Linked DNA regions of Rubripirellula amarantea. The protein of the gene in region 1 binds, or shares a complex with, the protein of each later gene. Links are inferred from orthologs where the notes say so. Each region holds a gene or a part of one and is shown on either strand. Other genes may lie near its edges.

The links.
Region 2: the proteins of uvrB (region 1) and Pla22_RS19440 are in contact, whole or in part, in a crystal structure (PDB 7EGT), measured with the Thermus thermophilus proteins. The link is inferred for Rubripirellula amarantea from one-to-one orthologs. Residues at the interface, in WP_096411307.1 of Thermus thermophilus: Glu23, Leu25, Arg26, Asp27, Gly28, Glu29, Arg30, Phe31, Arg55, Glu326, Asp327, Phe328, Glu379, Ser382, Gln383, His398, Gly400, Arg401; in WP_096412145.1 of Thermus thermophilus: His654, Arg656, Phe657, Gln666, Asp668, Glu669, Lys680, Arg681, Leu682, Ser683, Lys685, Tyr686, Ala687.

What each region holds. Positions count from the first base shown.
Region 1 is NZ_SJPI01000001.1:635,057-638,355, forward strand. The notes cover bases 152-3,125. They hold uvrB (excinuclease ABC subunit UvrB), read left to right. Parts: upstream 152-569; coding sequence 570-2,681; downstream 2,682-3,125. Other genes in these bases: Pla22_RS02380 (ComEA family DNA-binding protein), read left to right, coding at 152-412. Outside these bases: more of Pla22_RS02380, read left to right, coding at 20-151. UniProt on the Escherichia coli protein: The UvrABC repair system catalyzes the recognition and processing of DNA lesions. A damage recognition complex composed of 2 UvrA and 2 UvrB subunits scans DNA for abnormalities.
Region 2 is NZ_SJPI01000002.1:1,607,452-1,610,825, forward strand. The notes cover bases 281-3,329. They hold Pla22_RS19440 (ATP-dependent helicase), read left to right. Parts: upstream 281-616; coding sequence 617-3,043; downstream 3,044-3,329. Other genes in these bases: Pla22_RS19445 (large ribosomal subunit protein bL35), read left to right, coding at 3,310-3,329. Also shown: Pla22_RS19435 (DUF2237 family protein), read right to left, coding at 1-235; more of Pla22_RS19445, read left to right, coding at 3,330-3,374. UniProt on the Escherichia coli protein: A helicase with DNA-dependent ATPase activity. Unwinds DNA duplexes with 3'-5' polarity. Translocates on single-stranded DNA with 3'-5' polarity. Initiates unwinding more efficiently from a nicked substrate than double-stranded DNA.

The DNA.
Region 1 (3,299 bases):
GGAAAGGTTGACGACCAGCATGACGGAGCGAACATCGAGCGTCGAGCCTCCTTTAGTCCGCCACAACGTCCGCGTGGCAATGAGCAGCCTTGCGATGGTCGCAGTGCTGGGCTGCTTGGCAGTATTGCCGTCGAAGCCGAGCGAACCCCAGCGTCGTAAATCGACGGTCGCCACTCTGGAGATCGATGTCAACTTGGCTTCCGAGATCGAGCTATCTCTGGCTCCGGGCGTAGGCCCCGTCCTGGCTAAACGAATCGTTGCCAATCGGGAACGCGAAGGAGCCTTTCCGACGTTGCAATCGCTTTGCCGTGTCCACGGTGTCGGCCCGAAAACGCTTGACCAGATTGCAACTATCTGTGTCGTCGATCCGCCTCAAGAACCAATGCCCGACCACATTGCCGATCGTCGCTAGCGGTTCACGGATGGAACGCGTTTAGCTTACTTTCGGCAAAATGCCGCTGTATTGCAGCGATGTCGTCCCATGTCCTTACTAGGGATTCGTTGAACTAGCCAGCAACGCTAGGATTGAAGGACCGAGGTTCCCTTCCTTTGCCCGATTCAATCTGTTCATGACTGACCCATTACCATTGGCTGACTTCGACCTCCATTGCCCGTTTCAACCCGGCGGAGACCAACCTGCCGCGATTGAGGCGTTGACGCGAGGTTTCAAATCGGGACGCGAAAGTCAGGTTTTGTTGGGGGCGACGGGTACCGGCAAGACGTTTACGATGGCGAACGTGATCGCCAATCTGCGTCGGCCCGCATTGGTCCTTAGCCATAACAAGACATTGGCCGCTCAACTCTATGGTGAGTTCAAAGAGTTCTTTCCCAACAATGCCGTCCACTATTTTGTTAGCTACTACGACTACTACCAACCCGAAGCCTACATTCCACAGCGCGATGTCTACATCGAGAAAGACTCGTCGATCAATGAGGAAATTGATCGGCTTCGCTTGGCCACCACAAGCTCGCTCGTAAGTCGTCGCGACGTCGTCATCATCGCCTCGGTCAGTAGTATCTACGGACTAGGATCGCCGAAGGATTACAAAGAGCAAACGGTGGCTCTTCATCGCGGAGAGCAAACGCGGCGCGATCATTTGCTTTTGAAGCTGGTCGACATTCTTTACGAACGCAACGATATCAACTTCGAGCGAGGTAAATTCCGCGTCCGGGGAGACTCGATTGAACTATGGCCTAGCTACGAAGAATTTGCCTATCGGATTGAAATGTGGGGCGACGAGATCGAGCAAATTTCGTTGATTAAACCTGTATCAGGCGAAACGATCAAAACCACCGATCACCTTTATATCTATCCGGCTCGCCACTTTGTGATGCCAGAGAATCGAATCCAAGCGGCGATACGAGTCATCAAAGAAGAGCTCCATCAACAACTCGAAATCTTTCAGTCCCAGGGCAAACTGCTCGAAGCACAACGACTCTCCGCTCGCACTCGATTCGACCTCGAGATGATGGCCGAGGTAGGCCATTGTCCTGGCATCGAAAACTACAGCCGACCTTTGTCCGGAAAACCTCCGGGTTCGTCCCCCGACACCCTTTACGAATTCTTCCCGAAGGACTTCGTCACTTTCGTCGACGAAAGCCACGTCACCGTGCCGCAAGTTCGAGCGATGTATGCTGGCGACCGCAGTCGTAAAGAGACTCTTGTCTCGCATGGTTTCCGCTTACCAAGCGCGCTTGATAATCGGCCTTTGAAGTTTGAAGAATGGGAAAAGCGAACAGGGCAAATTTGCTTCGTCAGCGCTACGCCGAGCGACTACGAACTGGAACGAACCAGTGGCGAGGTCGTTGAACAGATCATTCGACCGACCGGCTTGCTGGATCCTGAAGTCGACGTGGTTTCGGCACGTGGCCAGGTGAATCATTTGCTTCAAGAGATTCGTATCCGTGCCGAAAAGAACGAACGGGTATTGGTAACGGCGCTAACCAAACGTTTGGCGGAAGATTTATCGACGTTCTTCCAAGAGCAAAACGTGCGATGTCGATGGTTACACAGCGAGCTCAACGCCTTCGAACGCGTGGAATTGCTGCAGGAACTTCGCGCCGGGACGTTCGATTGTCTTGTGGGAGTGAACCTGCTGAGAGAAGGCCTCGACTTGCCCGAAGTTTCGCTCGTTGCGATCCTGGATGCTGACAAGGAGGGTTTTCTGCGTAGTGAAACCAGTCTGATTCAAACCATCGGCCGGGCGGCTCGAAATGCCAATTCCAAGGTCATTCTGTATGCCGACAAGGTCACTCATTCGATGAAGATGGCGATCGATGAAACAGAACGCCGAAGGGCAATTCAACAGCGATACAACGAAGAACATGGAATCACACCGGAGACGATCATCAAATCGATTCGATCTGGCATCGAAGCCGACGCTTCAAAGCATCGCACGGCAGCCGCGGCGGCCAAGGGCGAGGCCGACGGAACCTATATCACCATCGAATATGTCGATGCTCTTGAGCGAGAAATGCTGTCCGCAGCCGAGGCGTTGGAGTTTGAACGAGCTGCATCCCTTCGCGATCGCGTGCTGCAACTCCGCGACAACATCGGCAAGCCGCTGGCCGAAGTGGAAATGACCGCTCCGAAAAGTTCTGGGCAACCGGGACGTCAAAAGCGGGGACGCAAGGGAGTGAAGTCCGGTCGATCAAAAGTACCCAGACCCAAGTCGGGATAGTCGCCATGCACTCCGTGCTCGTAACGTCGTTCGGAATTTTCGTTGCGAGCAGCGCTCGCAGACCAATAGGCTTTCAGTCCAGCGTAGACTGAAGCGACTTGCCGAGAGTCCGGGCATACTGGAGCGACGTATCAGGGGAAGGTCACAACTAAAAATGTCCTACGCGAAGCGTTGTTACTGTCGAAACATTGAAGTTGAAACTCCGAGTAACATCAATGCCACCGTACGCTCAAACTTCAGTCATTCAACCGCCTGCCAGACGCATAATGCAGCATGTTTTCCTCACTTTAGGGGATTCCTTGTTCTTTGAACAAGTAAACTGAATTGGCACCTCCGAATAGAACTCTCCGCGATCCACCACGCCTGCGCTATGAAGCCGAAGAACCGCACATTGCGGCGACCATTTTCGTTCGAGCCCCTCGAATCCCGTCATTTGTTGGCAGGTGCAGATTTTGAAGTCGCCTCGATGCTTGCCGATGCCCATGGGTTCTCGAACCCGGCTGGGGAGTTCGCTGATCTCGGCGCGAGACAAGTTTTCGCTCATGTAGATCTGCGGTTTGGCGAAGAACTTTGGGCGAGTGCGAGCGAGTCTGGCCCGGCGACGATGATCACTGACTT
Region 2 (3,374 bases), on another replicon or contig:
ATAAACACCAACGATCACCGGGAACGAGCCCCGGAAACCGGTACATCGGCATGGGAGTCGTCAAGTCGTTGCCCCGAGCCTTGCTGAAGTCCAAAAACTCTGCCGTCACCTGGCAGCAAATAACGTGCAAACCTGCGTCTTCGCCGCCTGTATTACAACATCCATCGCGAAAGAAGCCCGTCATGGGGTTGGTGCTGCAAGATTGCAGATCACTTCCAAGCACATTTTTTGCCATCGCCTATGCCTTCCGCCAAGTCAGATCAAGAAATCCAAATTCATTGCAATCAAGCTGATCGATCAGACATCCCAGGGCAAGGGTGGGAGGCCTAGGAGAGCTAGCGAACAAAAATCGAATGCGCAGCCATCAAGCGGTAAGCCTGAGTCTTGTTTAAGCCAGTAGGGCCAAGCTAGTAGGACCAAGCCAGCAGAGCCAAGCTAGCACGACCAGGATTCCGCCAAGCAAAGGTAGACAAAGGCGAAAACGGGGAAGCGGGGACGCGAGATACCGGCAAAGCGGGGATCGAGAAGTGCCGCTGGGGGCGATGATGAACATTGAGGTGACACGCTATACTTCGTTCAATTCCCCCTAAGCCTCGAGAATTCGGACCAACCCGACATGGATGCGATCTTCCAAGACTTGACGGATGCCCAGCGAGAAGCCGTGACGCACGTGGACGGGCCGCTGCTGATCTTGGCTGGCCCTGGGTCGGGAAAGACTCGGGTGGTGACACATCGAATCGCTCACATGCTGGCCAACGGAGTTCGTCCCTGGCAAATCGCAGCCTTGACGTTCACCAACAAAGCCGCTGAAGAAATGCGGTCGCGAGTCGACGCGCTCGCTCCTGGGCAACCGGTTTGGATGGGAACCTTTCACCGGTTTTGCGCTCAATTGCTGCGACGCTACGGTGGCATGGTCGGACTGAGCGAGAACTACTCGATCTATGACATGTCCGATGCCAAGCAAGCGATGAAACGAGCCATCGCGGCGGCGGACGTATCGACGACTCATGCGTCACCCGAGCAAATCGCGGCGGCAATCAGCCGATCCAAGAATCGTTTGATCACGCCCGAGATGATGGAAGGCCATTCGTTAACACCGGGCGATACCATCGCGGCGAAGGTCTACCCGGTTTATCAGCAACAACTATTGACCGCCAACGCCGTCGACTTCGACGACTTATTGCTTCACATCGCGCGACTGATTCGCGAAAACCCCGAAGTACGAGCAGAACTCGACGCCAAGTTCAAATACATCCTGGTTGACGAATACCAGGACACCAACCTGGCCCAATACGCGATCGTACGCGCCCTTTCGATCGACAATCCCAATCTTGCGGTTACCGGCGACCCCGATCAATCCATTTACGGATGGCGTGGTGCCGACCTGAACAACATCCTTGACTTTGAAAAGGACTATCCGAGCGTCAAAACAGTTCGATTGGAAAAGAACTATCGCAGCACACCCAATGTGTTGCGAGTAGCCGATCAACTGATTCGTCACAATCAAAAACGCAAACAAAAAGACCTGTTCACCGATAACCCCGAAGGCGACCCCGTCGTGCTTCGAATTTTCGAGGACGGCTATAAAGAGGCCGATGGAATTGCTGACGAGATCGCCGCCGCGATCTCAACCGAAGGTCTTAAGCCAAGCGATTTCGCCGTCTTTTGCCGCATGAACGCGTTGACCCGTTCGCTTGAACACGCCTTCCGTGCTCGCGCGCTGCCGTACCAAATCGTCAACGGCGTCGAGTTTTATCAACGTCGCGAAATCAAGGATTTGTTGGCCTATCTGCACTTGGTCAACAACCCGAATCACGATGTCGCGTTCCAACGAGTCGTTAACGTTCCTACGCGTGGAGTAGGTGCGAAGACGATCGAGAAGATTCGTGCTCATGCCGATTATCATCGCATCCCCATGCTCGAAGCAGCCCGACATGCGTCGTCGATCGAAGGGTTGGCCAAACGATCGGCATCTGCAGTTACGAAATTCGTTTCGATATACGATCGCTTGTGCATTAAAGCGACCGCGACCTTGGAAGATCTGATCCGCTACTTGATTGAAGAAATTGGCTACGAAGCCTATCTCGAAAAGTCGATGGTGGAACAGCAGGACAGCAACCCGATGGCGAACGTTGACGAATTCGTTACCGCAGCGGTGGAGTTTGACCGCCGACATCCCGAAGACGGATCGCTTGATGCGTTCTTGGAACAAGTAGCACTGGTGGCCGATACCGACGCGTTGGATGGATCGACCGACCGCGTGACCCTGATGACGCTTCACGCCGCCAAGGGCCTGGAATTTCCATGCGTGTACATCATCGGCGTTGAAGACGACCTGATACCGCATTCAAGATCCAAGAGCACCGAACAAGAATTCGAAGAGGAGCGTCGCTTATTGTTCGTCGGCATCACGCGGGCTGAACAACGATTGCAGTTGAGCCTATGTAAGCGACGGGCGGTGCGAGGCGATATTCGGCCGGTAATTCCGAGCCCCTTTCTTAACGAACTTCCGCTCGAGGACATCAAGCGGATCGAAAGCGCAGTCGAACGCAATTGGTTCGATGAGGAATTCGACCAAAGCTACCCTGATTCGTGGGACCTGCCTGACTTGAGCGATAGCGATGGCGCGGATTCCGATCTCGGCGATATCGACCAGGCTGGTTCAGCCGCTCACCGTAAGGGTTCCGGATCGATCGGCGACGACACTGATTTTGTCAGCGAGATGCCGACCCTGATGAACGTCGTCGATGAAGCCGCACAAGTTCCTGCTCCGCCGACCTCAGCGTCCTCGGTATCATCCAAGCCCAAGAAGAAGATGATTCTGAGCGGCCTGAAGACAGGGGCGGATATGCTTTCCGGTGGTGCAACGCCGTTGACGGCCTATCGCGAGGGAGTCCAGGTGCGGCACGGCGAACATGGCGAAGGCACGATAATCGCGGTCACCGGCCGCGGCCCCAAGCGAACTGCCAAGGTCCAATTTGATGATGGGGAACACAGCTTTCGTTTGGCTTACGCCAAGCTTGAATTGGTCGATTCGCCCTAACGCTGTGCCGGTGGCACGCCGATACAGCTTGAATTCCCGTCGAATCCGGCCTCAAGCGGGAAATTACGATGCAGAAAGTACCGCGGAAGCGGGTCCGTTCCCACTTCCCATTGCCAGGACGTTGCTGTATCCTCTGCGACTCGACAAATCCAGATCCGACAACTTTTCCACGCTAAAGCGGTGTCGAAAGGCCTGTCGAAGACTTCGGCGAGTGATCTGCCGGACGCACCTCATAGTCACCCTACGGACAGAAAGCGTAGATAATCATGGCAAGCAAAGCCAAGAAAACAAAGATCAAGACTCACAAGGGAACCAAGAAGCGGATCCGTCT